Regions from separate parts of the Paenibacillus sp. ClWae2A genome, predicted to be linked through region 1. Evidence: riboswitches for the same ligand, from Rfam matches in the RefSeq annotation. Region 1 holds a riboswitch; each other region holds the start of a gene.
The links. A riboswitch is a leader RNA that binds a small molecule or an ion and turns the genes downstream of it on or off. The one in region 1 is predicted to bind cyclic di-AMP.

Region 1 (8,023 bases):
CAAATCAATAATTCAAAGTCAGGTGATTATCGTATGAGTAAAAAAAATCCGTTCAACGCTCCTTCAAGAGAAACATTGTCTACTGCGGGCATGGCCCCTTCCCTTGGAGAAGCACATAGTTCCATGAAAGTTCCACAGAATGCTGCATGGTGGAAGAAATTCCTCGCCTTTGTAGGCCCAGGATACCTCGTTGCCGTAGGTTACATGGACCCCGGGAACTGGGCAACAGATATCGCAGGCGGCTCGCAGTTCGGGTATACCTTGTTATCCGTTATCCTGCTCTCAAACCTGATGGCCGTTGTATTGCAATCATTGGCTGGAAAACTTGGCATCGTCACTGGACGGGATCTTGCACAAGCCTGTCGCGAACGCTTCAGCATGCCTGTTGTCATGATGTTATGGATTCTGTGTGAGCTTGCCATTGCGGCTACCGATCTGGCTGAGGTCATAGGTTCTGCCATCGCGTTAAAGCTGTTATTTAACATCCCCATGTTATACGGCGTTATCATCACCGCAGTTGATGTGCTACTGATTCTTGTCCTGCAAAACAAAGGTTTCCGCGCCTTGGAAACACTCGTCATTGTGCTGATGGCGACCATTGCCCTCTGCTTCGGGATTGACCTGTTCCTGGCAAAACCGGATATGGGTGGTGTTCTCCATGGTTTTGTACCAAATGTTGAGATTCTGCAAAACCCTGCTATGCTCTATATCGCCATTGGTATTATCGGAGCAACCGTGATGCCGCATAATCTGTACCTGCATTCTTCCATTGTGCAGACCCGTCAGATCGAACAGACACCACAGGGCAAAAAAGAAGCCATTCGGTACTCGACCATGGATTCTACAATCGCGTTGACACTGGCCCTGTTCATCAATGCGGCTATCCTGATTGTATCTGCTGCTGTATTCCACAGTGCTGGCATGACGCAGGTTGCCGAGATCGCTGATGCCTACCATCTGCTGACACCTCTATTGGGTACAACCGTTGCAAGTATCCTGTTCGGTGTGGCGCTGTTAGCCTCAGGTCAGAACTCTACCCTTACAGGTACACTCGCTGGGCAGATCGTTATGGAAGGTTTCCTGAACATTCGAATTCCGGCATGGCTGCGCAGACTGGTCACACGTCTGATCGCCATCATCCCGGCGGTAATTGTCACAGTGATTGCAGGAGAACACGGCACAGAAGAACTGCTCATTTTGAGCCAGGTCGTGCTGTCGCTTCAATTACCCTTTGCTGTAATTCCCCTGGTGATGTTCACGAGTGATAAAAAAAGCATGGGTGCATTCGCCAACAAATTGTGGCTCAAAATCATCTCATGGGTCATTACCGCGATTATTGTTGTGCTGAATGTATATCTGATCATTCAGACGATCCGGTTATTCTAATCTCGTTCTTATCGACCAAATACTAAAAAGGCTGATCAACTCCGGTAATTAATACCCAAGTTGATCAGCCTTTATTGTTGCAGTACAGCAACGTTTTTCCTTTTATAGTGAAACTCTAAACTCCAATAAACAATCATCTAATCCTGATTTGGTATCAGTAACGGCAGAAGTTGATCCAATGAATCAACAGTCCAATCCGCACGTTGGTCATCCGATAGTTCTGGCTGGAATCTTCCGTAACCCTGCATAATTCGAATCGTACGCATGCCCAGCTTCCGAGCAGGAATAATGTCATTATCGATCCGATCCCCGACCATGACGGCTTCCTCTGGCGCACAGCCTGCCTGTTTCAGGGCCACAGCGTATAACTCGGGATCTGGCTTGGACACCCCTTCTTCAGCCGAGCAGGCCAGAACATCAACATACTTCCGCAGTCCGTAGCTTTCCAGTCTTTCTTCCGTTCCAGGACTCTGATTGGCAATAATACCAATACGATAATACCGTGACAACTGCTGAAGAACAGAATCCGCTGAAGGAAAAGGACGCTCAAGATCTTTTTGAAACTTCAGCTTGTCCTGAATCTGTTTCTGGTGTCCCTCATCTTCAATGAATGTGCGAATCGCCACTCTCATAGGCCATTGCTCATATTTCTGGTAACAGTTCGCGAACAGTTCACGTACCGCCTCAATCTTCACCGGATACCCCAAAGTACAGGCTTCGCGGACGAACTGTCCGATAATATCATCAACCGGCTCCCATTCATCCACCAGTGTATCTCCAACATCAAAAAACAACCATTTCAATCCACCTACATCCGGCACGCCAATTCCTCCTTGTAAGCCACAGGTGATTCCTGATCCTAATCTAAAAGTTCGTGTTCAAAAAGTCTGGTCTTCAGTACCGAGAAGATGGAATGAAGCTAGAAATGGAGTAGCGGAGCGTAGGGAAAACTACGTGAGCAACTACAATGTTTCCGAAGGAAACATACTTCGTAAGCATATTCTTATTCGGCTGAATTTCATATTCGATGCTGATGATGCCGCTAGGCATCCTTCGTAATCAAAAGCAGACTTTTTGAACTACCTTTAAAACCATAAAAAAGAAGACTCACCATCTTGCATGAGTCTCCTCAAACTTCCGTTTATCGATACATTCAATTATAACAGGCACCTCACACCTGAGCAATCACAAGCTATGGCATTAACCATTGAGGAGAAAGCCAACTTCCCCATTGAGCGAATATACAATCCGGTCTGCGCCCATGCCCCGATAGATGCCCTTTGGATGACTCTGCTCCGTAATGACGCACAGGGATTTCGATGTCCATGAACGGCAGATCTGTAAATAACGACAGGTCAGATTCAGGCTGTTCTCGAAAATAAACACGTTGCCTACGCTGCCCTGCGGCAAAAACCATTTTTGAGCTGCAGCCGTATTCATGCGAATGACATGCTCTACTCCGATTCTACGGAGTCTGCGCTCTTCCCCTGCACTGTTGGTTAGAACGGCAAACGGCATTTTTTTGTACATCAGCAATTTGATAAATTTGCGTCCTGCTTCATTTGGAGCAGTCACTAAGATCATCTCAGTATCCATCATTCGTTCCTCCCTTGGCGTGAAAAGACAACAAAAAAGAAGCGTGGGGGACCAAGGCCTCCCGAACGCTTCTTAAAGAACCCATGGCGAAAACGCCATGAACCAGCGTACGGCTTGTTGCCTCTCCCTTTAACGCTTACGAGGTTAGCTGACGGATTCGGGCGCGAGAGTCGCCCTATTTCCGGCTGTCACCGGAAAATTCACCCCATGAATGCCTACTGTCCTGGACAGCGCATTCTGTTGGTTCCCCCGTTTCCCACTCATGAATGAATGGAAACTCAGCGATTAAAACATCGTTCGTATATCTTAAAATAAGATCGAGCGATATTATCGTTTGTTTCGTTTTTCAGGTACAATTTAGTTTAAATTGAAATTACGTTATGAATCATACACCCGTGCCATGACGGTGTAAAGTCCGCACAGATCACCGAATCGACAGATTTTCGGCAATACTCACATATAATAACGCTTACAATAAGGTCATACTCTATCCATCTCTTTAAATCTATCTAATTCTCACTCTGACGAAATTCCCTTCGCAATTCATTCACGTATTCTGCACAACTTGCCTGTTTTGATTCTTTTAACACCATATTAGTTTTGCATTATTTAATTGCAACCAATATAATAAGAGATATCAGATGATACCATGGAGGCGATTTAGATGACAGTCTACGATTACAAAGTGAATACCCTTCGCGGTCAAGAAGTTGAAATGTCCGACTACCGTGACAAAGTGTTACTGATTGTGAATACGGCAAGCTCATGCGGACTTACACCTCAATTCAAAGGTCTGCAAGAATTGCAAGACAAGTTCCAGGATGCACCCTTTGAAGTCCTTGGTTTTCCAAGTAACCAGTTTGCACAGGAAAAAGGATCTTCCGACGATATTGCCGAGTTCTGTCAGATGAATTATGGCGTGAGCTTCCCCATGTTTGAGAAAATTGATGTGAACGGCTCAAGCGCTCACCCTCTCTTCCAGCACCTTAGCAAAGAAGCACCCGGCCTGCTCGGATCCAAAGCAATCAAATGGAATTTCACCAAATTCCTTGTGGATCAGAACGGACAGGTCATTAAACGTTATGCTCCCAAAACAACACCGGACAAGATTGAAGAAGATATCAAGAATTTGCTGCAAAAATAATACATTGGCCACCCGCAGCCGGAAGGTAGAGCAGCATTGCCCCGGTAATGGATGGCCTTTTTTCTCAAACCTTAATGTCAGACTGTTCAAAAAGACAAAAAAAGAAGCTTTCCATTAATGGAAAGCTTCTTCTTAATCGTTCATATGATGCGGTCGAGAGGACTCGAACCTCCACGGGCATACGCCCACTACCCCCTCAAGATAGCGTGTCTGCCATTCCACCACGACCGCATGTCGTAAATAATCGGCAACAGAATTGATTATACCGGGTTCAGAACTAAAAGTAAAGTATTTTTTCATGCTTCTTTTTCAGCTAGGCATTTTCCTCAAAAAACGCATATTCTCGTCATGTTTATCCATGAACTGCATATCATTAGATTTGATCCCCTCTTTTCGGCTATAGCGATCTTGTTGATTCATTTATATATAGTCCTCCCTGCACTTCTCCACATAAATAACGCAACAAGTTATATAAAATAACACAAATATTGAATTTCAGATTTAATCCATTGAATTTCAATCACACTATTGACAAAAAGCGGACATTTATGGGATGATAACTATCATATAATTCGGATTTACAAACATAAAGCAAACAAAAAGGAATATAAATGTTACTTAAAGTGACATTTAGCGAACACAGGAGGCGAATGATTGTGAACCGTGGGAATAAGCTACTCGATTATGTTAAACTGCTTGATTCCTCTATTCAGGTTGGAGGGTTCACCCATTCCTTCGGCATGGATATCCATATGAAGGAGGGTACCATTCGTAATGCTGAAGATCTCGAATCATTCATGCGTTGTCAGTTGCATCCCAGCATCGTTCGTCTTGAAGGCATGGCCATCAAAGGCATCTATACCGCAGCAGATCACAAGGATACATGGCGGATAGCTCTGATCGACAAGCTCGTCCATGTTCAGCGAACCCCTGGAGATCTCAGAGAACAAGCTGCCGCCATGGGTAAACGATTGATCAGACTTGCACGCGCTCTGCACCCCTGGATTGAATTCAGCCAGCTCGAACAGATCTTTGCCAAATACGATTCGGTTGGCTGCCTCTCCACTGTTCACGCCTGGATTAACCACCACCTCGACATCCCGGTCGAGGAGGCGGTCCTTGGTTACCTGCATTCAGCCATGAATGCCTGCATAACCGAAGCCTCCAAAGTCATTCCCCTGAACAACGATACAACCAAGGATCTGATGGTCCGCCTGGCCACAGATCTGGAGAATGAATGGAAGACCGTCAGCGCCTCGGCTGCGGATGGACTGGCACAGCCAACCTCGATGTCCATGAAATCATTTTTCCCCAGTTTCCATATGCTTGGAGCTGGACTTCATGCCTACAGGGCCTAATCCTCTTCCTCCTCATACCTGCTCCCCTTTATTCAGACAAACTAAAAAACACGCGGCAACCTCATTGCCGACGTGTTTTTTGTCATTTTATTTGTTTTATTTACGTATTTACGCCATTTATCATCACAAAATACACTTTTTTCCGTCTTTTTTAATTGTTAGATGACGAATTTACGTATATAATGAAACATACAGCTCGCATTTCTATATATTTTACATGAAGAAAGGGCGGCTGAATACTACATTCTAATCAGGGGTGAACCCTTTTGAACAAGAAAAAACCAGTGACTCCGTTCGGATGGGCCATCAAACGACGGCTAACCGAACTTCAAGTGGACCAGAAGACTTTTTGTGAACAGCACGGCATCCCACCCTATCGTTTATCCAATCTTATTCACGGCACACGCAAAGCAACCCGATTCAGGCACCTGGTCGCTGATATTTTGGATATTCCAGATGAACTGAGATAAGATTTCTGCCAAAGGAGGGTCCCATCCATGAGACATGTTACATCCGATCTGGAGAGGCTGTCGTTCCAGTCCATACTTCACCAGCTCATCATCGTTGATCACAATTGGATTATCCAAAGTTGTAACCGTGCCTGGCAGCAGGGACTCGGTCAATGCTCACCAAACCCGGATACACACAGTAGTCATAGACATTACCTGCACCTGACGGAAGCTTGGGCAAAACGTGGCAAGAACGCACACATGGCACTTGTCGCACAGAATTTGAAAGAACGCGGAATACCCTTTAATCGAAATCATACATATGACATCTGCGTGTATACTGTATACAACGAAGAGAGGTGGTTTCGTGTGGAACTCACTCCTCTATCTTATGCAAATTCAATGCTGGATACCGATCTCGCTTTGATTGCACACATGGATATTACCGAACAGAAAAAGACAGAACACCAATTAAAGAAAGCATTGTCTGAAGTGCGTACATTGCGTGGACTGCTGCCTATTTGCGCGGTCTGCAAACAAATCAAGGACGAAGAGGAACACTGGAACTCCGTTGAGAGTTATCTAGAGAAGCATACCCACGCCGAATTCACCCATGACATCTGTCCGGAATGCATCCGGCGGTTATATCCGAAATACTCGAATATCCTGGACAAGCGTTCCTGAAACCTTTCTCTACACGACACATTAACTGCAACTACACGGAGAGATGATGTTCAAACTGCGACATATCCAGTTCTTGCGGTGTCCCATGCAGGGTTATGGTTCCTTTGTCCATGATGTAGATGTAATCTGCGGCACTTCGTACAAAATCAATATTCTGCTCTACCAGCAGAACCGAGAGGTTCCCCTTTGCCTTGAGCTGCAAAATAACCTGCCGAATGTCCTCCACGATAGAAGGCTGGATGCCTTCTGTCGGCTCATCAAGGAGCAACAACCCCGGACGCGAAGCCAATGCCCGGGCGAATGCCAACTGTTGCTGCTGTCCACCACTCAGATCCCCGCCCTGCCGTCCATACATCGTAGCAAGCACTGGAAACATCGCCAGTACATCCTCCGGGAACGTTTTTACTCCCGGGCCACTTGTCTCCAGACCGAGCAATAAATTTTCTTTCACCGTCAGCTGCGGGAAAATTTCCCGCCCCTGCGGTACATAACCAATCCCTGCCCTTGCCCGCTTGGCTGTATCCAAGGTGGATATCTCCTGGTTTTGCCACTGAATACTGCCCTTGCGTGTTTTGAGCAGCCCCATTAATGTTTTCATCAACGTTGTTTTACCTACACCGTTACGGCCCATCAGACACACCACCTGTCCAGGCTGTACATCCAGGTTCACACCACGAAGCACATTGCTTTCCCCGTAGCCGGATTCAATTCGATGCAGCGACAGCATGGTCATCCCTCCTTTTGCCCAGATACACTTCTGCCACTTTCAGGTCTGCCTGTACCTCCGCCATCGTACCTTCCTTCAGCAGTTTCCCTTCATGCATCACCGTTACCTTGGCTGCGAACTCTCTCACAAACTCCATATCATGCTCCACCACCACAACCGAGCGTTCACGCGCAATCTCTTGCAGAAGTCGCCCGGTCTTGTGTGTTTCTTCATCCGTCATGCCTGCAGCTGGTTCGTCCAACAACAACACACGCGGCTCCTGCAGAAGCAACATGCCGATCTCCAGCCACTGCTTCTCCCCATGCGATAACGCTCCTGCACGAGCATCAACGCGGTCTTGCAGACCAATCTGGAGGGTAACACGCTCCATGGCAGCACTCATTTTCCCATATCTCCGAATGCCAATGGCTTGCAAAGGGGAACGACGAGTCTCCGCCGCCAGCGTCAGATTCTCCTGCACCGTCAGACCTGCAAAGATCGATGGCGCCTGGAATTTGCGTCCCACACCTTTGCGAACAATCTGATGTTCCCTCAATCGCGTCAAGTCCGTGCCATCCGCTATCTTCACCGAGCCGGACATGGGTTTGGTTTTACCACATATCACATCCAGCATCGTTGTTTTCCCTGCACCATTCGGTCCGATCAGAAAATGCAAGTCATGTTCATGCAGCTTCAGATT
Region 2 (8,023 bases), on a different contig from region 1:
GGCAGCGGTACTACTTATGAAGCAGAGACCGGAACGACACTTACGGAAGCTGCCATTGAAACGATCTATCCTGGTTACACTGGTTCCGGGTATGTCAACTTCAATGCGATGACTGGTTCAGCCATTCAATGGAACGCCATTAACAATACTACCACAGGTACCAAAAACGTAAAGTTTCGTTATGCACTGGAAAGCGGAACCCGTAACCTCGACATTTTTGTTAACGGAACCAAAGTCATCAGCAACGAGCCCTTTCCGGCAACGGGAAGCTGGTCCACTTGGGTTGAAAAAACAATACAGGTCCCCATGAACACGGGGACCAATACATTGAAAGTGGTTACCACCGGAACGGAAGGACCGAATATTGACAGCATTAATATTACCGCGGCGCAATAACCGTTCCGTTTGGCTGATGGAAGACCATTTGCTCTACTTGCAGCGAAGCACTAACCTCTTGGATACTCAAGTCTAATGTTAGTGTTATATCAAAAAATGCAATAAAAATACTCCTTAAGCGTTAGCTCAAGGAGTATTTTTATTAGATGCGGTCGAGAGGACTCGAACCTCCACGGGGGGTTAGCCCACACGGACCTGAACCGTGCGCGTCTGCCAATTCCGCCACGACCGCATATCGTATCTACCGTGATTAATCTCGGCGACAAGAAATAATATATCATGCGGAACCTATCATGTCAACACTGAAAATAATAACAATAAAGCACGAACCAGACGTCCATGTCGAATCGGGCTTTACCTTTAACTGCTAATAATTTGGTTCATTAAAACGGAGGCATACTACAAATTACAGCTTGGATGGCCAGTTGCCATACCAGGCATAACCGCCTCTTCTTTCTTTATCAATATCACTTAATTTGTATTTAACTACCCCGTCACGACCAATAAAGATTGGTTTATCCGTTCCTATTTCATAGAAGCGTGCCCAAATCGGAGCCGCATTGGAATCAGCGATAATTTTGCTGTCCCCATTTGCTCTTTCATACTTGTAACCCGTAATTTTCACCTTGTTAAACCAAGCCTCCGCTCCTTTAATGGATGCGGTAATTTTAGTGTTAGCAGGTCTGGTTTTCAGGAATTTAACAATCGTCACACTCTCTCCAGCTGTCAGCGATGGTACTTCGTAGATTCTTGCGCTCGCTGGTTTAAGGGAACTGGAATCATGTTGTTGTCCCCATGCTGTCAGCTTTCCCCCTGAAACAACTTGTGTATTCAGAATCGCCTCCACACCTTTGGCAACTGAATTTTTACTTCGGTTAGCAAGTGTGCTGTCGATAAACGAGAAATCACCTTTGCGTGCTGCTACTTCATCCAGCATGATCATTACGTTAATCATGGCATCATCATTGTAAGTAATGTGCTTGTGATATCCAGAGCTTTGGTAAACTTGTGGCCATCCGCCGTTTGAATACTGCATGTTGATCAAAAAGTTAATTCCTTTGATTGCAGCTGTGGAGTATCGCGGATCATTCGTCTTTTTAAATTCCTTCGCCAATCTTCTAATTTCTGAGTATGTAGCCTTGTTGTCTATCGTGGACTTCGCCCACTCTCCACTTGTCTGTTTATAATCCTTCCTCCAACCTCCATCCGGCAGCTGGTTCTTCAAAATATCAGAAATACTCGCTGTAGTACCCGATGCATCCGCAGCAGATACCGTCCCTATAGGGAGAACTGCCATTCCAATTGCTGAGAACACCATCGTACATGCCAGGACAAAAGTAATTATTTTCTTCGCTTTCAAATGTAACACTCTCCTAGGTTCGTTTTTATAAATCTCCCACTTCTACTTTACCTATGATACGTGTCCCCAACCCCCCCTTTTTTTGTATTTTCGCATAATAAAATCAATTTAAATCCAATATATGGATTGGATAATCAGATAATATGCAAAAAATCGATTTTTGTCAATATATGCAACTTAATGAATATAATCTCTCTAATCCTACATAACGGAATAGTTCTTTTAACTCATGACAAACCTATTTATTTATCCAAATTCATCTTAAACGAATCAATAATGACGTTTTTGTCATGAATGATACCCAAACTTGATCCCTTCTTTCATATAAAAACCTTAATTCCGCTAACATTGAGGTATTAAGAAAGGGTTTAAATGGGTTTGACAATTACGCATTTATGCAATATAGTTTCAAATAGTTACAAAAACTTAATTATTCATTGCCGAGTTTCATGTTTGAAAACGGGGGAACCATTTTGGGTGAATTATTCTTATACATAGGAAATATAGGGAACCTTCTACCGAACCCTTAGCTAACTCCGTAGGCATCGAAGGGAGAACATTGATTTTGAAAAAACTGATTATCTCCATTTTTGGAGCAGCTGTATTATTTACATCCGGGGCAACAAGCACAGAGGCAAGCAGTATCAACTCCGTAGTGAACAACATGACAGGTATACCTTACAAATGGGGTGGCACGACTGTAGCCGGCTTCGACTGTTCCGGGTTTATGAGATATATTTTCAACAAATACAGCATTGAATTGCCACGTACTTCGCAACAGCAAGCCAAAGCAGGTACTCCGGTAGCCAAAAGCAATGTTCGGACAGGTGATCTGGTGTTCTTTAATACAACAGGCAAAGGCATTTCACATACAGGTGTATATATCGGCGGCGGACAATTCGCTCACGCCTCCAGCAGCAAAGGTGTAAGCATCACGAAGTTATCGAATCCATACTTCAATGATCGTTACGTAACAGCACGTCGGGTAACTGGACAGTTTATGTACGATAAAATGTTGGGTAAAATGTAATTCACACACAAAAAGGCATCGGTTATTAACCGGATGCCTTTTTTGTACTTAAAAATGTATGTTGCATTGCTTACTAATGCAACGCCTTCTGCACTCGCATCGCACCCTGAGACAGGGCATGTCCTCCTCCAACAGCTCCGGCCACGGCTACGGTCTCCATGATCTCCTGATCTGTGGCACCCTTGGCACGGGCTTCTTCTACATGGTAGAAGGTACATACCTCATTGTTGGCAAACAATCCAATGCCGAGCGCAATTAATTGTTTTGTCTTCGCATCAATCACGCCAGGTTGGAAACATTCTCCGGTAAACTCATGATACGACTTCACCACACCTGGCAGTACATCGCTTAATGCTCCAATCTGATCCTTGTAGGCATAAACTTTATCATTCATCAATGTCATCGCTTGTAGCACACCCTCTCGGCTATAGTTACAGATCTTCCTCACTGTACCTATCTTCTCTCCCAAGTGAGTCAATTATGCCAACAAATCATGGTAATTCCAAACATTTAACGCTTATGGCTCTGCCATAATTATAAACTGTTACTCACTAAGTGGACTCTGGCGCGGCTCGCTGAACAGCTGATATCGGTAACTGCGATCCAGCTTGACGACACGTCTATTCTGACGACGGATAAGTACCTGCTCGCCATCCCAGGCAACAACAATCCCGGTTACATCGTTTGACTCCAGCTCGTCCCGTACTACTCTTACTTTCTCACCTGACAGACGCAGGGCGTCCAATTCTGTATCACTGATCATGTTCATGGCTCCTATATTCCAAATTTATTTACAAAAAGAGACCTAAATGAAATGTCATTTAGGTCTCACGTGACTGTATTGGACTGTCATGTCATTCGAAATTATGTCCCGACTGAAAGTTACCGCTGCGCGTGCTCTTTGCTGTCGTTCTTCTCGAACCAAAAATCAAGCACTTTGGCGGACATCACACGTTCTTCAAGGTACTCCACTTGATGCGGTGTAAATTGTTCTTTCCAAGAGAAGGACAACTCTTCGCACAAGCCTACAATCGTCAGTAATTCTGACCAGGCAACATAGCGTTTGTACCAGAAAAATTGAGGATGTTCAATCATATAGGGATAAAGGTCATCGAATTCCGTATGTTTACAATCCAGGGCACGTTCAAAATGAACTTTCGATTCCGCCAGCTTATCATTAAAAAATTGTTCTGTTGCCGGTTGGTTCCCCATGGTGTTGCCTCCTCTCCCTAACATAACCCCATTATAAATGAAATCCGCGGTCATGCAAAGGCATTGTTCAAAAAATAGGCCCTATTCCTTTAAAATGTCACATTTCGTTATCGTCAAATTGTACCGTACCATCGTTCAGGGAACGAATGCGTACCAAGGCTTCCACCGGAATACCCTGTTCACGAATCGTGCGTGCCCCTGCCTGGAAACTTTTCTCGACCACAACGCCGAATCCGACGAGTTCCGCACCGGAACGCTCGATAATTTTGATGACGCCACGAGCGGCATCTCCATTGGCAATGATATCATCGATGAACAAAATACGGTCATTCTCATGAATGAACTCACGGGATACCATAATGTCAGTTACAATTCCTTTGGTAAAGGACGGTACACGTTCGCAGTAAGCATCAGGATCAGCCAGAAGTGTTTTTTTGCGACGGGCGAATACAAGTGGTACCCCAAGTTCATAGGCCGCGGCAAACGCAACCGGAATCCCTGAGGATTCTACCGTGATTACACGAGTCACTCCACTTTCACGAAAACGGGCAGCGAACTCCCGTCCCATCTCCATCGTTAATGCAGGATCAATCTGGTGGTTCAACAGACCATCCAGCTTTAATACTTGATCCGAGATAACCACACCTTCTTGTAAAATTCGTTGTTTCAATAATTCCATGATTTGACCTCCCAAGCCTATCCTATGAGGTAAAAGTATCATATATCTATCTATAAGTTCAAGCGAAATTGCCTGGGCGCTGTCCTTGGGACGCATTTCAAGCCAAAGCTCATTATCAATTGTCATGACTTTCGTGGGTCAAGCATACCTTGTACCATGGTACCCGCATGTCCAAACTAAACAGGGGCCTGAGAGGGGAAACACATGAAACAGGCATTTCGGGTGCTGCAGATCGCATTTACATACATCGGAACGGTTGTCGGAGCCGGCTTCGCTACAGGACAGGAAATTTTGCAGTTTTTTACCCAGTATGGCAAATGGGCCACCGTCACCATAGGCTTATCCACCATGCTCTTTGTCTGGTTAGGTACCAAAATGATGCTGATCGCTCACGATACCGGGTCCCGCTCTTATGAGGATCTGAACAAACATTTATTCGGCCACAAGGCGGGCAAATGGATCACCTGGGTGACCCTTCTCATTCTCATTGGCGTGAACAGTGTCATGCTTGCCGGAGCAGGTTCCGTTTTTGTCGAACATCTGGGTTTGCATTATCAGACAGGTCTGATCGTCACACTTGTAGGGACATACCTGCTTCTCGGTCGAGGCATTCAGGCTATCCTTCAAATGAATAGCATCGTCGTGCCCATGATGCTCCTGTTATCCCTGCTCATGATTACCAGTACCATCCATCATCCAGGTGCTTCCCGATTCATCACACTGACGACAGACTCAAACCCTATTCAAGTATGGCTGTCTCCACTGTTGTATACTTCATTTAATCTGGTGTTGGCTCAAGCTGTTCTTGTGCCAGTAGGTAACCAGATCCGTAGTCGGAATGTGCTGAAGTGGGGTGGAGTATTGGGTGGAATTGGCGTTGGTTTCATGCTGATGGCAGCTCATTTTGCCATGTCAGCACAGATGCCCGGCATCATCCAATTCGAAATCCCGATGGGCAGCATTGCCTTTCAACTTGGATGGGCAGTGCAATCTGTATATGTATCCCTTATTTTCATGGAAATATTCAGTACCTTTGTAGCCGATATCTATGGGATGACCTTGCAACTCAGACAACATATACGTGTCCATCCCCGTTTCATTACATTAACCATTATGATGTTGTGTTACTCACTCAGTCAGTTTGGATTCAGTTCCCTGCTGTCAATCCTTTACCCTATCTTCGGAAGTATGGCATTAATCTGGGCTGCCAAATTGGTACTGAACCGCTGGGGCACCTTTCGTAAACGCAACAATATATAAATCTCACGGTCCATGTACTTCATGAATATGAGCATCCGTTTGCCTTCTAGCCACATTTCACCGCGGGTTTTCTTTCCTTAAACATGACAAAAAGCCGCTGTTTAGCACAGCGGCTCGCACTTTTCTCTCTCCATTTTAGGCTTTGCTGGGAAACTGAAGATACATCTTTTTCAGCTCATTGACCGATCTGCCGAGCGAGTAATGTGTTTTGGCTTTTTCGCACGCTGAACGGGCAAGTTCATAACGATAAGCCGGGTCCAGCATCACCTTCTCAAGCGCTTCAGCCAGTGCAGAAGGATCTTCTGCCGGTACAAGCAACCCATTGCTGCCGTTCTCGATCTGTTCCGGTATACCACCTACATCCGTACCCACAAGGGCAAGACAACTCAGCGCCGCTTCAGCGAAGACGGAACCAAATGCTTCTGCCCGTGAAGGAAGTACAAAAATATCAAAGAATGGCATGAATTCCTCAGGGTGCAGTGTGTAACCATAGAAAATGGTCTCATTATAGATCCCCAATCGCTGCGCCAATTCTTCCAGATCAGGACGAATCGGTCCATCTCCAATAATATGTAACACATAATCATGACCTCGGCCCTTCAGTTCCGCACAGGCTTTGAAAAGAATATCCAACCCTTTCGCCGGAACAAGCCGACATACCGTGACCAGCTGTGGTATGGCATTATCATGAGGGATCGGCTTAAACCGCTTCTCATCAAATCCATTGGGAATCACACCGATGACATCAGGTTCCTTCACGTAGGGAGCCAGATAACGACGGAACGAATCCGACACCGTCAAGAGACGCTCTGCCTGGTGTTCCAGCTCACCATATATCGCAAGAAGAAAACGATGCTCCGGTCCATCCGTTTCAATGCGTCCATTAAGGATTAATTCTCGTTCATAACTGGAGTGTATCGTCTGAATGAGAGGTGTATCCGGGAAAACCGTTTTCATCGCAAGTCCTGCAATTGGGTGGTGAGCATGGATCAGATCATAGGGCTTCTGAATACGCAGTTTGGTCCACCATAGATAATCACGATAAGTTTGAATATATTTTTGGACAACAGGACTATCCTGATATTCCGTCCAATCAAACGTTTCGAACTGAACTTCCTCTCTGCCCTTGTTGCGAATTCGCTTCGGCAACGAGAACAGATCCATTTCCCACCTTGGGGTTGTAAATCTCTCTTGCATATAAGGAATCATAGAGGATACACCTCCGGGCTGCTCCGGAGGAAAGAAAAGCGCCTGCAGCAATTTCACCGTTAGTTTCCCCCTTTCTAACTTACGTACTGCTCTAATATCCATTATGACATAGGGAAGCCGGAACATCTATATTACGATAACTCGTATATACAACATATTCATAAAACATTCCCCTCAGAAGCAAAAGCTTTATAATCCAGCAGTCAACCGCTCGCGCTTGTCGTCAACATATTCATTGGATAACCAGAATTTCAGCTCAGTAGCTCCACGGGCTTCTCATATGTACTGTAACCATCTGTCTCTCCCAAAAAAGTATACCCGTTCCGCGCGTAAAAGGAGTTCAACGTAGCATTGCTCGCTCCGCAGTCTAACCGAACCTTATGTTTGCTTTCAAAATGTATGCCGGTGCTGGACCATTGCAAAATGGACCGTCCCAGACCACTCTGAGCATATTTTCTTCGAATCGCTAGCCGGTGCAGATAAATTGCGCCATCCTCGGCATGAGCTTTTGGACCCCAAAGATGAATGTCCCACGGGCTGGGCTGAACCATAAGGATAACCATCCCCGCTACGTCCGCTCCTTTTTTAAACACAAACACATCCCCACGCCGAATCGCCCCTGCTGTATCGTGTGAATCTTCACCTTTAAGCAAAGCGTTCCATTGGGAAGAACCCTGGCTCTGTAACCATTTGGCTGTCTCCACCAACAGCGACATTACATCGTCCGTATCTTCGGGCTTCGCCTGAACCGCTTGAAAACCATCGTTAATATAATCGCTACTGATCCTGAATGAGTGCATCATTGTTCTCCTCCGCTTCCTGATCTCTGTTAAGCTAATGGTACTATACCGGGAAATGGATTTTTCGTCAAAAAGAG
Region 3 (8,023 bases), on a different contig from region 1:
CCCGTGCTCATCTGGAAGCCAACATGGTATTAATTGAAGGCATGAAAGATGGTAAACCCGAAGTAAGGATGCTTCCTCCACTCATTGTCTACAATGAAGAGGGAAAATACTGCGAAGAGATTATGGATATTTACTATGGTCAGCAACATGCTGAGCGTACTACGAAAGGAGGACTTTAGATGACTTTGCATATTCAGAAAAGCTATGCGGAGCAGCCTGAAGGATCAGGCAAGCTATATCTGGTTGGAACACCTATTGGTAATCTGGAGGATATGACCTTCCGGGCCATCAAGACCTTGCAGAGTTGTGACATCATTGCAGCAGAAGATACACGCCAGACCCGGAAACTGCTTACCCATTTTGAAATTACACCTTCGATGTTGTTTAGTTATCATGAGCATAATAAGGGGGCGAGTGGACCTGAACTGATACGCTATATAATAGAAGGAAAAAATTTGGCACTCGTCAGCGATGCCGGTTTGCCAGCCATTTCGGACCCTGGTTCCGACCTTGTACAGCTTGCACTGGAAGCCGGAATAACGGTCATTCCCATCCCTGGACCCAATGCTGCGTTGTCTGCTCTGATCGTGTCCGGATTACCGACGGAGCGTTTTACATTCGGCGGTTTTTTGCCGCGGGAGAAAAAGGACATGCGAAAAGTGCTGGAGGCTTTTGACGAATCCAACGGGACTTTGTTATTTTATGAATCGCCTCACCGTATTCGAAAAACATTAGTCCACCTCGAAGAAATTCTGGGTGATCGTTCGATTGTTCTGGCTCGTGAGCTTACCAAGCGTCATGAGGAATTCGCAAGGGGTACTGTGAAGGAATGTATAGACTGGCTTGAGGAGCATCCGCCTCTTGGCGAGTACTGTTTGCTGGTAGAAGGCATTAAGGAAGAGGAGCGTAAGGCTGAGCGCGAAGCATGGTGGCAGCTCATGTCACTCGCGGATCATGTCAGCCATTATGAGGGTGAAGGACATAACCGCAAAGATGCGATGAAAAAAACGGCAACCGATCGCGGTCTGACGAAACGGGATGTATATAATGCGTTAATCGAGCAGTAATCTAACCAAATATCTTCTGTCGTGGGGAACATAACCCGAAAAGAACCTTATACCAAACATTAATGTAATGTTAAAAAGCAGAACGGTTCAAAAAATTCCAAACAAAATTTATCGTTCTCTCCCCGCTTGCGTGTGACAGAATCATTTTGGGTAATGGAACCCATAACAGGGCAAAAAAAATACCTTCCGCGGTGGGGTTCACACCGGGAAGGTCATTAAGGAATATTAAAAAGGTTAGAAATAACAATTTAGATAAGTCCAGTATACCTGGTTTTTCTTATTTTGTCACAGGTGCAGGGATTTCGGAAATACATTCGTTACAAACAATTTTACCTTTGAAGTAAGTAACGTTCTCTGCATTACCACAGAAGATACAAGCAGGCTCATATTTTTTCAACATGATGCGCTCGCCGTCAACATAGATTTCCAGAGCATCTTTTTCACCAATACCGAGCGTACGGCGCAATTCGATTGGAATAACTACCCGTCCCAGTTCGTCCACTTTTCTTACAATACCTGTTGATTTCATCATTATAATCAGTGCTCCTCTCAGCTAACTATCATTGTCATTATTCGACATTATTTTATGTTTTATGATACTCATCATACCAACGATTCCCAAAACAGTCAACCTTAAAATTAGCTTAAAATTAAGGCGGTTTTTCACAAGGTTACTGGTGGTAAGGGATTGGCAGTCATTTTTCGCATTTAAACCTAGATGTCAGCTTTGTCGATTTGGAAAACGACAAAACTACTTCATTCGACAAAGTTCGTCATGTGGTGTCGAATCTTAGATGAATCGTAGAGCTCAAAGCGTTAATATAAAAGAAATTAAAGGAGTGAGTCGACATGGAACAACGTTTAACGGAAGAGAAAGTATTCAAAGATCCGGTACATAATTATATCCACGTGCAAGATCCGGTTATATGGCAGTTAATTAATACCCCGGAATTTCAGCGTTTACGCCGGATTCGTCAACTGGGTACTTCTTACCTTACCTTTCACGGAGCAGAGCATAGTCGGTTCTCACATTCACTAGGTGTTTATGAGATCACACGCAAGATCATCTCTCAATTTGAAAGAAGTCATTACTCGGATTGGCCGAAGGAAGAAAAAATTGTAGCTCTGTGTGCAGCTCTGCTTCATGATCTCGGGCATGGGCCATTCTCTCACTCCATCGAGGAAGCTTTTGACATGAATCACGAAGATTGGACGTGTCGCATTATTACAGGTGATACCGAAGTAGGGGCGATCTTAAGACGGTATGCTCCTGATTTTCCTGAGAAAGTAGCGTCTGTCATTCAAAAAACGTATGAAAAGCCGATTGTGGTGAACTTGGTGACCAGTCCGCTTGATGCAGACCGAATGGATTATTTGCTCAGGGATGCCTATTTTACAGGTGTAAATTACGGCACGATTGACCTTGATCGTATCCTTCGGATGCTGCGTCCTTATCATGGACGGATTGTAGTCAAGGAGTCAGGCATGCATGCTGTGGAGGATTACCTAATGTCTCGGTATCAGATGTATTGGCAGATTTATTTCCATCCGGTAACTCGTAGTTCTGAAATTATATTGCGGCAAATATTCAAGCGAGCGAAAACACTCATACAACATGGTTTTCAATTCCGCTTCATGATCGATCCACTCCCTCAATTATTTGATGGAGAATTATCCGTGAATGAATATTTGCAGTTGGATGAAGCATTAATTCAGACGGCATTTACGCAGTGGCGCAAGGAGGACGATACTGTTCTGAGTGAGTTATGCGAACGTTTTATGGATCGCAAGTTATATAAGTATGTAGAGCTTGAACAGGTCGACTTGACAATGATGGAAGAGATTCGGGAAGCTTTTGTACAGGCAGGCCTCGATCCCGAATATGATCTTGAAATTGATTTTCCTTCGGATAATCCGTATGATGTGTTTCGTCCGGATGAATCCACAGATAAGCAGATTCTTCTTCTGGATCGACAGGACAATTTACGTGAGTTGTCAGAAGTATCTGACATTGTCCGTTCCATCAGTGGGCTTCACCGAGGGAAACATCATTTGTATTACCCGCAAAACAAGGTGGATGCGATTATTCACGAATTACCGTCACATATACGCCCCTATTTCTTGTAATCGTGTGGGTATAATCCAATGAAGAATTTCGATATCAAAACACTTTCTAAAAGAGCTATTTTTCATGATACAGTAATCTGCTTTAATGGGGAGTATATGTAGATCGACATAATTTTGTAAATGCAAGCAGGTAGAATGAGCAAAATCAGCAAGATATAGATGAGAATATTCGTATATCTTCTATATATTGTAGTTGTGAAGAAACAAACGTAATGATGTAATACACAGATTACCCAAAATGTTTTATGTATGAGTCATTGAATTATTGAATTTTACAAATTGGATTTTTAAAAGAAGATAGTCGTTATTTCGACATGAAGGGAGATACAGACATGATGCTGTTCGACACACATACACATCTGGATGCACCACAATTCGACGAGGACCGCGAGGACATGATCCAGCGTGCTGTGGATGCAGGAGTTGGTCGCATGATCAACATTGGCTTTAACCGGGAGACGATTCCAACCACAATGAAACTCGCTGAGACGTATGACTTTATCTATGCAGCTGTAGGATGGCATCCCGTAGATGCGATCACAATGCAGGAGGGCGATTTGGAATGGATTGCATCTCTATGCAAGCATGAAAAAGTGGTTGCGATCGGTGAGATTGGATTGGATTATCACTGGGATACTTCTCCGAAGGAAATACAGCATCGCGTATTACGACAACAAATTGCTTTGGCGCGTGAAGTGAACATGCCGATTGTCATCCATAATCGGGATGCACATGAGGATATCATAAGAATTTTGCGTGAAGAGAAGGCTGGGGAGGTTGGTGGTGTGATGCACTCGTTCTCGGGCAGCTGGGAAACCGCGAAAAGTTGTCTCGATATGGGCTTCCATCTCTCCTTCGGAGGACCGATCACATTCAAAAATGCAAAGCAACCCAAAGAGGTGCTGGCGAAGGTTCCCATGGACCGGTTTTTCATTGAAACAGATGCTCCATATTTGACACCTCACCCTTATCGAGGGAAGCGAAATGAGACAGCGCATGTACGTCTGGTTGCAGAGGCAGCTGCGGAAATTAAAGGCATTTCGGTGGAGGAAATTGCTGCAATAACAACCAAAAATGCCATGGAACGATTTGGAATTCGTTAAAAAAACGAGTAAATGAGGTGAAAAAGGCAGGTAAGCGGAGTTAATTTGCCCTTTGATCCAAATAAATCAAGAATATTACAATATTTTAACCAAATATTCAGAAAAACGTACTTGATCAACGCTTTACAACATGCATCAAAACAGGATATCATCTTTTCAGTGAATTGTTGTGCGGAAAAATGGACAGATGTTCGGGGGATGAACAAAGGGACACTTTCCGATGATACAACATTACTTTCATGAATCAGTCTCGCTGAGTCTCCGTTAACGGAGAGCGGGGGAACCAATAGGGCTTAAACATCGGTGTATTTGGCCGATGCGCAACGTTCGCTGACCCAAAAGCAGCGAAGGGAACTGCGAAGCCGTATTTGATTTCTTCTTTGGGTCTCGGGGTGAATTCAAGGGCGTCCGCCATGAGCGGGTGACCTAAGATAGGGCGGCTCTCTTTCGCCCGAACCCGACAGCTAACCTCGCAAGCGGAAAAAGAGAGGCAACCTCGTGCATGAATTTCCGATATTCAAAATCATTCGGAAGCCACGAAAGAGTTCCTCTTACACTCTTTCTTTGGCTTTTTTGTTTTTGAATAAAAGAAATATTGTCATCATACGGTAGGTATTCAGGAGGATGACATCATGTTGCGAAGATTGATTCATGGTGCAGAACCGGATTATGTTGGTCCGATCTGTGTTCTGTAGAAAATTTGGTATAGTCACGTCAAAGACATCATGCATTACTTTAGACGACGAGGCTATGAAGGAGGACGGAGAAGTGGGCACATTCCAACCAGAAGAGACCCATGAGTCACGATCATCCAGTAAGTCTTTCGCGTTGCGGTGGAAGCATGAGAACATGCGTCAAATGGCATTGATCGCGATTTTCTCAATTGCGCTTACAATCATGATCTTGTTAGTCGTTTACGGTCAGGCCGGGAAACAAATTTCACTGGTTATTGACGGCAAAGCTCAGGTGGTAGAGACTCGTACAGGAATGCTTCAGGAAATGCTGGAGGAGCAGTCGATCACAGTCAGCCCTCACGATAAGGTATCCATGTCCATGAACGGGGCGATTACAGATGGAGACCGAATCGTTATTGAGCGGGCCGTTCCAGTTAACATTACGGCAGACGGAGACACCAAGACTCTGTATACAACCGATTCATCGGTAGAAGATGCAATTCAAAAATCAGGTATTCAAGTTGAAAGTAATGACAAAGTGTATCCGGCGCTTGGAACTGCCATCAAAGCGGATATGAAGATCCGTGTAGTGCGCGTAACAAAGCGTACAGTAAATGTAGAGCAACCGATCGCTTACAAAGTAATTAAAACGGCTGACCCTAGCTTGTACAAAGGGGATAACCGTGTCGTTGTGAACGGCAAAGAAGGCACACTTGTACAGCACATCGAAAAGGTATTTCAGGATGGAGAATTGGTCTCCAAAAAAATGGTCGGCAAATCTGTCGCGAATAATCGTGTAGATAAAGTGATCGCTGTCGGCACCAAAGCAAAACCGGTTGTGAAAGAACCTGAGATTCAGACCGTATCGGCTCAAACTTCAACAACCAAAAAGGCTACAACAACGAACTCGAAGAAAACATCTGCCTCGGGCAGCAAAGTAATTACCGTATCCGGGACTTCTTTTAAATACTCCAAAGTACTTAAAAATGTATCCATGACTGCCTACTCTTCCGAAGAGCCTGGCATTGGAACTAAAACAGCTTCCGGTACTCGTGTAACGGAAGGGCGCACCATTGCGGTTGATCCCAAAGTCATTCCAATTGGCTGGTGGGTGTATATCGAAGGTCTGGGATTCCGTCGTGCGGAAGATACAGGCGGTGCCATTAAAGGCAACAAAATTGATGTATATTATGACAGTGTGAAGCATGCCCTGAATTTTGGACGTAAGAAAGGCAAGACGGTCTACGTGATCGGTCCGGTGAAGCCGGAAGCGAACTAAAATCGTTTTACTTTGAAATGGGAATGCTATAAAATAGTTGCATGAATGATTCATGCGGAATATGCGGCGGAGGAGTCTGAATTCAGTCTCCCCGCCGTTTGGCAGAGAAGAGGATATTCCTCTTCTTTTTGCGTTAGAAAGGAAGAAATGGAACATGATAAAAGAAGTCATTGTGGTGGAAGGCCGTGACGATACAGTAGCCATCCGTCGGGCCGTTGAAGCCGATACCATAGAAACAGGTGGATCAGCCATCAATCAACGCATTCTGAAGCGGATTGCGCTTGCTCAGGAGAGACGGGGAGTCATTGTACTGACAGATCCGGATCATGCTGGCGAACGCATTCGTAAAATTATTGCGAATAAGGTCCCTGGCTGCAAACATGCCTTCATTCCGGAAGCCGATGCAACGCGCAAAGGTGACATTGGGGTGGAGAATGCCTCACCAGAGGCGATCCGTCATGCTCTGGCACGTGTACATACTTCATACGAAGGTGCTCCGAGCCTGATCGATTGGGAGGACCTGATCGCGGCAGGACTTATCGTGCATCCGCAGGCTGCTGCACGTCGCATGGAGATGGGCAATCTACTGGGTATCGGATATTGTAACGGGAAGCAGTTCCACAAACGTCTCAGTGTATTTCAGATTACACGGGAAGAGTTCTCTACAGCATTAGCGCAAATTGAACGTGAAGGATTGTGAGCATATGAAGGACATGGAAGAGACGATAGAAATTGCAACGCCCAAGCGAACCAAAGAGATTATTCAAAGACACGGATTCTCATTCAAGAAAAGTCTGGGTCAGAACTTTCTGATTGATCAAAATATACTGAACAAAATTGTTAATGCAGCCGATTTGGACGAGTCTAAGGGCGCACTGGAGATCGGGCCGGGCATTGGAGCCCTTACAGAGCGACTCGCTCGGGTAGCTGGTCCTGTCACTGCCGTAGAGATTGATCAGCGCTTGATCCCCATCCTGGGAGAAGTGATGCAGCCCTATTCGAATGTACGTGTTCATCATGGGGATGTGCTAAAGCTTGATCTGGCTGAGTTGTTTAATACGGATTTTGCATCCGTGGACAAAGTCAGTGTTGTGGCTAACCTGCCTTATTATGTAACGACGCCAATCATGATGAAACTGCTGGAAGAGAAGCTGCCGGTAGACAGCATTGTTGTCATGATCCAGAAAGAAGTGGCTGAACGCATGGCTGCTGCACCGGGATCAAAAGATTACGGCAGTCTGAGCATCGCAGTTCAGTACTACAGTATGCCGGAGCTTGTGTGTATTGTGCCTCCTACGGTCTTCATTCCGCAACCTAATGTGGAATCAGCTGTCATTAAGCTGAAAGTGCGTGAGCAACCTCCAGTGGAGATTCCGGATGAAGCACACTACTTCGAAGTGGTACAGGCTTCTTTTGCCCAGCGGAGAAAAACAATCTCAAACAACTTGAAGGCACGCTTCTTCACGAAGGAGAACCGGGAACAGGCAGACATTCTGCTGGAGCAGGCAGGTATCCAACCGTCCCGACGTGGAGAGACGTTAAGTCTGCAGGAGTATGCTACACTCAGCACCGTAATGTGGGAAGCAGGGGTACGTGCAGCGCTGTAAAATTTGAATGAACCAAATCGGGCCTCTGCCCATACGATGGGGTAGAGGTGATTACGTTGATGAATATCGGAGACTTGGTCGTTCGGAAGTCATACGGCGGCGATGTGACTTTTCGGGTGGAAGGCCTCCAGTTGGATGCTGCGGTCATTAAAGGGACTGAGTTCCG
Region 4 (8,023 bases), on a different contig from region 1:
TTTAAAACGGGAAGCATATTGATCAATAACCGTCAGGATCTGTGATTTGTTAGATGTCATTAGTAAACTCCTTATGCAAAAATGAAAATAATTTATTGATTATATCATGTTTGCTTTATTTTTTCAGAAACAAGTCAAGATTTGTAATGTCAAAATGCATTGCATAATCATGCATTGTACTTTATAATGACTCAGTCATCAACATGAGAAGCATACAAAGTATTGTAAGGGGAGAGAACAAGGTTGAAATTAATAAGTCGTTACACCATGATGCTGTTGACCTTTGTTATTCTGCTGACGACTGCCGTTCCTGTGGCACTTGCAAGTGGAACTACAGATAATTCAAGCAGTAAAAAGCTGGTGCTCGGTACAAATGCCGATTTTGCACCATACGAATTCCATAAAGTGATTAATGGCAAAGATGAAATCGTCGGCTTCGATATTGAGATCGCCAAAGAGATTGCCAAAGATCTTGGCGCTGAGCTTGTGATTGAGGATATGGGCTTCGACGGTCTTCTGCCTTCATTGCAGAGCGGGCGTGTTGATCTGGTGATTTCAGGTATGACACCGACGGATGAGCGGAAGAAAAGTATCGATTTTTCCGACACCTATTATAAATCAAAACAAGTGATTATGGTTCGCAATGTGGATAAAGACAAATATCCAACCATGGCAGAACTTGAAAATGCGAAGATTGGCGTTCAGAAAGGCTCCATTCAGGAAACGATCGGACAGAGTATTCCAGGAGCGAAGCTTACTGCGCTGGATAAAATCTCGGATATCGTGCTTCAACTGCAAACAAAACGCATTGACGCGGCAATCGTTGAAGATACCGTTGCTGCAGGTTATCTGGACGATATCATTGGACTTGCTGCTGCTGTTCCGGACGAAGAGCAAGCAGAAGCGGCAATCGGGATTCGTAAAGGTAATACCGAGCTGCTAGCTACAGTAAATGGAACACTGGAGCGACTGAAAAGTGAAGATAAAATCAATCAGATGGTTACGGACGCCAGCCTCTTGATGGCGGATAAAGCGAATAAATCACAAAATATTTTCCAAGTATTCTGGGAGTACAAAAGTTTCTATGCTACCGGTGTAGGATACACACTTCTGTTGTCCGCACTGGGTGTTATTTTCGGGGTAATTATCGGATTAATCATCTGTTTGTTCCGTCTGCATGACGTTGCCATCCTGCGCTGGATCGGTACAGCTTATGTTGAAGTGATCCGGGGTACACCGATGTTGGTACAGTTGATGATTATTTACTATGGTTTCTCCTTGTCCTTTGGCATTAACTTCACTGCCCTTCAGGCAGGTATCATCACACTTTCCATTAATAGTGGTGCATATCTGGCAGAAATTTTCCGTGCAGGTATTCAAGGTGTGGATCGTGGTCAGTTGGAGGCAGCTCGTTCCCTAGGTATGGGAAGAGGCGATGCGATGCGTTATATCATATTGCCACAAGCCTTCAAAGCTGTATTACCAGCGATCGGTAATGAATTCATAACTATCATCAAAGAATCCTCTATTATCTCCGTTATCGGTATGGTGGATATTATGTATCAGGCAAGTGTAGTCAAGAACATTACGTACCAAGGCTTGAGTCCATTTTTGATTGCAGCAGCCATCTACTTTGTAATGACGTTCATTTTGTCCAAGCTGCTGGGACGACTGGAAAGGAAGTTGAGTGCAAGTGATAGACGTTAGACAATTACACAAATCTTATGGTAATAACGATGTGCTTAAGGGCATTAACGTGACGATTGGCAAAGGTGAGGTTGTTGTAGTCATCGGCCCTTCCGGTTCAGGTAAAAGTACTTTCTTACGTTGTCTGAACCTGTTGGAACAGCCTACCTCGGGTGAGATTGATTTTGAAGGCGTGTCAATCACCGATCCGAAGCACAACATTAATGCAACTCGGGAAAAAATGGGCATGGTGTTCCAGCACTTCAACCTGTTCCCACACAAAACGGTACAGCAAAACATCACGATTGCTCCGATTAAAGTGAAGAAACAATCGACTCAGGAAGCGGAAAAAATTGCTGCTGATTTGCTTAACACCGTGGGCTTGTACGATAAAAAAGATACATTCCCGAATCAGCTGTCTGGTGGACAGAAACAGCGGATCGCCATTGCTAGAGCATTGGCCATGCAGCCGCATGTGATGCTGTTTGACGAGCCTACGTCGGCACTGGACCCTGAGATGGTCGGCGAAGTGCTGGATGTCATGAAACGTCTTGCAGAAGGCGGAATGACGATGGTCATCGTAACACATGAGATGGGTTTTGCACGTGAAGTGGGAGACCGAATCCTGTTCATGGATGGCGGGGTTATTGTGGAAGAGGGAACACCTGATGAGGTTTTTGGAGCTCCAAAAAATTCACGTACACGTGATTTTCTTGCCAAAGTACTCTAAATGAAGTGATCAAATAGCGTTACTGACTTCGAGTCGGTAACGCTATTTTTTATGGATAATAATCACGTATGGATTCGAAAAAGTAACTTTTCTGTTACCAAATATTAAGGAATCGGGTCGTCCCACATTTCTAAAGTATCCAGTATTCTTACATATGATGACATGTTAAAAACCACTTGGTAAGAATTACTACAAGTTCAGGTTACAAAATTGTGATATATTGAACTCTGCCGAAACTTCCGGACAGGGAGTGCGGGGGATGTAACGATGCAGATTGTGCAGGGGAAGATCTACAGCACACTGCTTGGGGTGAATTAGGGGTACATATCGTTTCAAATGTAATGATGAACCTATAGGGTGGGCTCCTCATCCGAATCCGACAACTAACTTCGCAGGCATAATGAGGGAGGAAGACCATGATTAACAAGAAACGTATAGCCAAAACAGCAGTGGCATTAATGACAACAGCAATGCTCATTCAAGCCGTTCCGGCTCACGCCGATTCAGTTCATGTGGCCAAAGAGGGGGATACCTTCTACACCTTATCGAAACAATACGGAGTAGCAATCAACACATTAGTTAAAGCAAACAACGACATCTCGCCTTACAACATTTATCCTGGTTTGAAAATTACGATTCCCGGTAAGGCAAACAATGTAGCTGCCGCCGCGGCGGAGAGCAAGACCCAAGCCAACACGGTTACCACAGCAAGCTTGGACGTTAACACAGATAACAAAGTGGTTCAAGCCTGGGGTAAAACATTCGATTACAGCAAAGCTGTGAACGTGAAAGCAACGGCATACTCTGCAGATCCGTCTGAAAATGGAGGATGGGGTGCAGTCGATTATTTCGGGAATGACCTTGAACTGGGTACGATTGCAGTTGATCCAAGTGTGATTCCACTTGGAACCAAAGTGCTGGTAACTGGTCACAGCCATCCAGGATTGCCAAAACAGGCTTTTGTAGCCACAGCACGTGATGTGGGCAGTGCAATCAAGGGACACCGTATCGATATCTTCATCCCTGGTAGCAAACAGTCCGTAAGCACATTTGGATTTCAGGATATCGAGTTGTACATTCTGAAGTAGAGCGTAAATTACATCTAATGAATTCAAACAGGGTGTCTGCCAGTCGCTAACTTGCGATTGAACAGGCACCCTTTTAATATTCTCATTTATTTCCTGTCACGGTCATCCTAATCTTTGGCCTTTGGCAATCCCAGCATTTCGTCCAAGGTGACCAGTTCATATCCCCGGTTACGCAGTTCCTCAATAATTTCTGGCAAAGCCTCAATCGTGCCGTTCAGGTTTGATCCTACACCGCCTCCAGCATGTTGCAGAACGATGGAGCCAGGTTTCACGGCAGATAGGATGTTATCCTTCACCTGTTCCTTTGAAAGGCCTTTCCAGTCCAGTGAGTCTACGTTCCAGTTCACAATGCTATAGTGTTGTCTGGCAGCCCATCTCAACTGTTCTTCATTAATGTCTCCATAAGGTGGCCGAATCATCTTGGGCGTATATCCCGCCAAACGTCGAATAATATTCCCGGTATGTAAAATTTGTTTGCGAAAGGCATTCATCGACAGCTTACTGAATTCAGGATGATTGTAGCTGTGATTACCAACCATATGCCCTTCCTTAACGATGCGTTTTACCAGATCGGGATGTTTCTCGGCACGACTACCTACGATGAAGAATGTAGCTCTGACATTGTATTTCTTCAATATATCCAGCACCTGTGGAGTAAACCTTGGATCAGGTACATCATCGAAAGTCAGTGCAACCTTCTTTGTTGAAGGACCATTGGTTTTGAACGTATCGGCATATTTTTGACGTAACTGTCCCAATGTCAGTTGTTCTTCTTCCGCAGAATCCGAACCTGATACTGATTCAGTTGGTGGGCTTGAAGCATCCCGCGATGAAACAACTGGAGCATGATATCCTCCGAGAAAAATAACGATAACCATCAGCATAATGAGGCGTACGCGCATAATAACAGCCTCCTTTTCCAAAATGACGTTCTTCTTGGTATGCCCGGGGTCTCCATAAAATATGCGTAGTGTGAGAAGTTTCATTGTTGATTTGTCCCATGACGGCCATAATTCCTCCATATATAACATATAGAAAAGGATAGGTGTATAGGATATGAGTACATATGATTTGAAATCCATACGTTTACAGGTGATTGAAGCAGGCGTGGATAAGGTTTTTCTCGTTACCGGAGGAAAGGCGCATATTGGTGCCGCAGCCACGTTCTACGTGGATCATGAGCGCATAAGCGGGACGACGGTACATATTCCGGGTCATAAGGAACAAGAACTGTGTGAGCGGCTAGCCCGAAAGGCGGCCCAGCAGTTGAAAGTAACTGTCACGGTGATCATGGGTATCCATTTTGATTCCATTACGCGGATGCAGATCGACGAAATCGTGCAGACTGCAGAGAGGTTGATGGAGGATCATCTGAACAAGGATAAACGTTCTTCCTGACGTAAGAATCATCGAATGTTTTGATTTTATTTGCTAAAATTGAAACGAGTTGTAGAATGTTACGTATGTATGTTTATATACGATGTAATATCGACTAGGAGGAATAACATAATGTCCATTTTCAAACGTTTGCGTGATCTAACCATGTCTAACATCAACGCCATTATTGACAAGGCGGAAGATCCAATCAAGATGACGGACCAATATATCCGTGACATGCAAGAGGATCTGGAAGATGCGGAGAAAGCAGTAGCTCAACAGATCGCCATTGAGAAGAAATTCAAGCAGTTATTCGAAGAGCAGGAAGCTCTTGTGAAGAAACGTGAAGAGCAAGCGCATACGGCGGCACGTGCTCAGAATCTGGATTTGGCTCGACGTGCTCTGGAAGAGAAAAAGGCTGCTGAAGAGAAGATGGCTGAGTACAAAACCAGCTATGACCAAAACAAGGCTTCTGCAGATAACCTGCGTGGCAAGCTTGACGAGATGCGTAAGCAACTGACTCAAATGAAGAACAAACGTGAAACACTGGTAGCCCGCTACAATGCAGCAAAAGCCCAAACGGAAATCAACAAAGCGTTGAATGGGTTTGGCTCCGATACTGCAAGTGCTGGTATGAAGCGTATGGAAGAGAAAATGATGCAGATGGAAGCACAGGCAGAAGCAAGCAACGAAATGTCTTCCAAAGGCAAGTCTTTGGATGAAGAGTTCGAGAAGTTGGGTAAAGATCAGGCTGTTGAAGACGAACTCGCAGCATTGATGAAACAGTACGATAATAAGAACTAATACCTTGGTTGTCAGCAGGGTTAACCAGCGGAGGAGAAGAGCATTTCTCCTTCGCTTTTAAATGCGGTTCATGTTGATATGTGGGGGCTGTGTAAATGGATTTGAATATTTTGGCGATGCTGGTCTGGACCGGTTCTGGTTCGGTTTTGCTGTTTGTCTTGATGTATGTAGATTCACTGTTCACGAAATATAAGGATTTTGCTGAAGTTAAGGCTGGCAATATGGCAGTAACCACACGTATGGTGATGAAATTATTTGCACAAGGGTATGTACTCGCTACGTCCATTTCTACGGCTGGTCATCTTGGAGAGGCATTGCTAGTCTCCGTTGTATCCTTTATCATTTTGTTGATTCTGGAGAGTGTTGTACACTTTATGATTCGCAAATGGGCCAATCTGGATCTGGATACGGGAATTCAGCAAGGGAAGACAGGATACGGGTTGTTCTCTGGCGCTTTACATATCGTGGGCGCACTGATTATTGCAGCTTGTTTATAAGATAAGGAACAGGAGTAATTCTCATGAGTGTATGGAAACGAATTAAAGGAATACTAACGAAACCTGAACCACCGCAGGCAGAGAAAACGATGCTTCAGCTTGCACCTGGTGATATCTGTGAGGTTTCTCTGGTCACTTATGAAGTTGTTGGTCGGGTACAAAATCGTGCTCGAAATGCAGCTGTGCTCACGCTGCAGGATGGTACCGCATTTCGATATTTGCATATCGAAGAACGGGAACTCACACGTTACGCCCTATATACACCAATTGATGGCAGGCTTGATGCACCTGATGAGGTGCCCACATTGCTGGACCTGGATGGACGCGCATATCATCTGGAGGAAGAGTATGGAGGCATGGTATCAACGGCAGGTAGAACTCCATATGGCCAGGCTGGAGAACAATTGGTATGGCAGTATCAGTCGGATGATAATATGCTTCTTCGGGTGGAGTGGCAAGACAGAAGATTTACACTGTATGAGGGTGAGTCCATTCTTCCTGCGGATATCAAAGTGATTCGTTCGAGCTAGGAGAGGTTCCAATGAAAAAACGCTTGGCACATGGATTAAAATTAATGCTGGTCCTCAGCCTTGTGATGTCTCTATTGTCCGCGTGCGGAGCAGCACCTTCTGTTCAGGACACATATCCGCTTGAATCGGTTAACGGGAGTGGTAACTCAACGTCCTATGTGTACCGGGCTTCGGACCGTACCGTTCCGGAAGTGGCTCAGGATTTGTCTGACCAGCGGCAACCGGATCAGATCTCGGCAGAGAACACAGAGCGTATGTTCCTCGTGTATCAGGACGAGTATTATCACCTGCAACAAGACCCGAACAAGCCGGAGGATACCTTGGTTGAGGTTGACTCCAAGGAATATGTTCGGCAGAACTACGATTCATCTTTTTTACAAGGTTACCTCACCGCTACATTAATTGGTAATCTGTTCGATTCTTTTGGCGGGCGAGGTTATGGCAACTATCGAGGATATACCAATAAAGATACGTATAAACCGAGTGCAGGATCTTATCGTGCACCAACAAGTAATGACAAGAAGCTTGCTCCGCCTATTACTGTTGATCGGAAAGGTACGATTACAAGGCGCGGAAGTGATAAAGATTCAAGCGTGGGATCTGGCGGAGGATTATTTAACCGCAACAAGGATCAGAGCAAGGGAACCATTGATCGTAACAAAAGCAGTGGTGGCCTGGGCGGGTTGTTTGATTCACCTAAGAAATCCTACAAAAAACCAAAAACCAGAGTGGGCGGCGGCCGAATTAAGAGGCGAAGATAATAAACATCTAATCATAAGGATGGCTGCCAATCGCATAGTTCATTTAAGAACAGTGAAAAGGGAAGGCGGATTCACCTCGCCGGCACATGACCTTGGAACTGTTCTTTTTTGGTTTACGATTGGCGAACATGTTTGGATTTACGCACGCGAGGAATGGTTGAAGCAGGTTGTTTGCGAATCCAGCGGATAAATGGAATCATTCGTTCATCCTGTCTCAAGGATTGCAGGTCCGTGAGTCCAAGAGTTACAATGTCGCGATTGGTGTATAGCGAATGAATCTGTTTGTGACAGGGGATGCACAGGTTGGCCGTTGGCAGAAATGTTCCTCCCATTTCTTTGGGTGTCAGATGATGAATGGTTGTGTTCACAGGTTCTCTTCCGCATAATTCACATCGTTTACTCATGATCATCGCCTCCCTTTGTCAATATTATGGGCAGACAAGATGCCTTTCATGTTGAATATAATTCAAGGAATGTTACCCCTGTAAGAAATAAGATTTTGTCACAGGATTCAATACGTGATGTACTTGTTATCTTACAGTATTCGGGC

Region 2: it holds a riboswitch for cyclic di-AMP, as region 1 does, so the genes downstream of both, QVE09_RS08385 (C40 family peptidase) here and QVE09_RS20255 (HAD family hydrolase) in region 1, are expected to answer to the same signal.
Region 3: it holds a riboswitch for cyclic di-AMP, as region 1 does, so the genes downstream of both, QVE09_RS29695 (resuscitation-promoting factor) here and QVE09_RS20255 (HAD family hydrolase) in region 1, are expected to answer to the same signal.
Region 4: it holds a riboswitch for cyclic di-AMP, as region 1 does, so the genes downstream of both, QVE09_RS04210 (3D domain-containing protein) here and QVE09_RS20255 (HAD family hydrolase) in region 1, are expected to answer to the same signal.

Annotation. Positions count from the first base shown of each region.
Region 1 covers NZ_JAULSQ010000007.1:102,430-110,452, forward strand. The annotation lists gene QVE09_RS20245 (Nramp family divalent metal transporter) at 91-1,386, shown strand; gene QVE09_RS20250 (HAD family hydrolase) at 1,524-2,207, opposite strand; gene QVE09_RS20255 (HAD family hydrolase) at 2,587-2,985, opposite strand; cyclic di-AMP (ydaO/yuaA leader) riboswitch at 3,101-3,276, opposite strand; gene QVE09_RS20260 (glutathione peroxidase) at 3,647-4,126, shown strand; tRNA gene QVE09_RS20265 (tRNA-Leu) at 4,275-4,357, opposite strand; gene QVE09_RS20270 (urease accessory protein UreF) at 4,783-5,484, shown strand; gene QVE09_RS20275 (hypothetical protein) at 5,751-5,954, shown strand; gene QVE09_RS20280 (nitrogen regulation protein NR(II)) at 5,982-6,617, shown strand; gene urtE (urea ABC transporter ATP-binding subunit UrtE) at 6,649-7,344, opposite strand; gene urtD (urea ABC transporter ATP-binding protein UrtD) at 7,322-8,023, opposite strand, start outside.
Region 2 covers NZ_JAULSQ010000002.1:531,106-539,128, forward strand. The annotation lists gene xynC (glucuronoarabinoxylan endo-1,4-beta-xylanase XynC) at 1-396, shown strand, start outside; tRNA gene QVE09_RS08375 (tRNA-Leu) at 544-628, opposite strand; gene pelA (pectate lyase) at 803-1,756, opposite strand; cyclic di-AMP (ydaO/yuaA leader) riboswitch at 2,185-2,316, shown strand; gene QVE09_RS08385 (C40 family peptidase) at 2,322-2,786, shown strand; gene QVE09_RS08390 (carboxymuconolactone decarboxylase family protein) at 2,860-3,189, opposite strand; gene QVE09_RS08395 (hypothetical protein) at 3,331-3,549, opposite strand; gene QVE09_RS08400 (hypothetical protein) at 3,669-3,998, opposite strand; gene QVE09_RS08405 (xanthine phosphoribosyltransferase) at 4,096-4,677, opposite strand; gene QVE09_RS08410 (YkvI family membrane protein) at 4,882-5,937, shown strand; gene QVE09_RS08415 (glycosyltransferase family 4 protein) at 6,073-7,203, opposite strand; gene QVE09_RS08420 (GNAT family N-acetyltransferase) at 7,398-7,946, opposite strand.
Region 3 covers NZ_JAULSQ010000020.1:11,349-19,371, forward strand. The annotation lists gene QVE09_RS29670 (tRNA1(Val) (adenine(37)-N6)-methyltransferase) at 1-179, shown strand, start outside; gene rsmI (16S rRNA (cytidine(1402)-2'-O)-methyltransferase) at 180-1,067, shown strand; gene QVE09_RS29680 (AbrB/MazE/SpoVT family DNA-binding domain-containing protein) at 1,345-1,599, opposite strand; gene QVE09_RS29685 (HD domain-containing protein) at 1,917-3,194, shown strand; gene QVE09_RS29690 (TatD family hydrolase) at 3,527-4,297, shown strand; cyclic di-AMP (ydaO/yuaA leader) riboswitch at 4,539-4,792, shown strand; gene QVE09_RS29695 (resuscitation-promoting factor) at 5,066-6,250, shown strand; gene rnmV (ribonuclease M5) at 6,405-6,950, shown strand; gene rsmA (16S rRNA (adenine(1518)-N(6)/adenine(1519)-N(6))-dimethyltransferase RsmA) at 6,955-7,857, shown strand; gene yabG (sporulation peptidase YabG) at 7,917-8,023, shown strand, end outside.
Region 4 covers NZ_JAULSQ010000001.1:1,013,674-1,021,696, reverse strand. The annotation lists gene QVE09_RS04225 (M20 family metallopeptidase) at 1-60, opposite strand, end outside; gene QVE09_RS04220 (ABC transporter substrate-binding protein/permease) at 244-1,707, shown strand; gene QVE09_RS04215 (amino acid ABC transporter ATP-binding protein) at 1,694-2,416, shown strand; cyclic di-AMP (ydaO/yuaA leader) riboswitch at 2,635-2,830, shown strand; gene QVE09_RS04210 (3D domain-containing protein) at 2,833-3,504, shown strand; gene QVE09_RS04205 (polysaccharide deacetylase family protein) at 3,612-4,406, opposite strand; gene lpdD (prenylated flavin chaperone LpdD) at 4,561-4,902, shown strand; gene QVE09_RS04195 (PspA/IM30 family protein) at 5,014-5,685, shown strand; gene QVE09_RS04190 (DUF350 domain-containing protein) at 5,781-6,182, shown strand; gene QVE09_RS04185 (DUF4178 domain-containing protein) at 6,206-6,712, shown strand; gene QVE09_RS04180 (DUF4247 domain-containing protein) at 6,724-7,473, shown strand; gene QVE09_RS04175 (HNH endonuclease) at 7,587-7,877, opposite strand.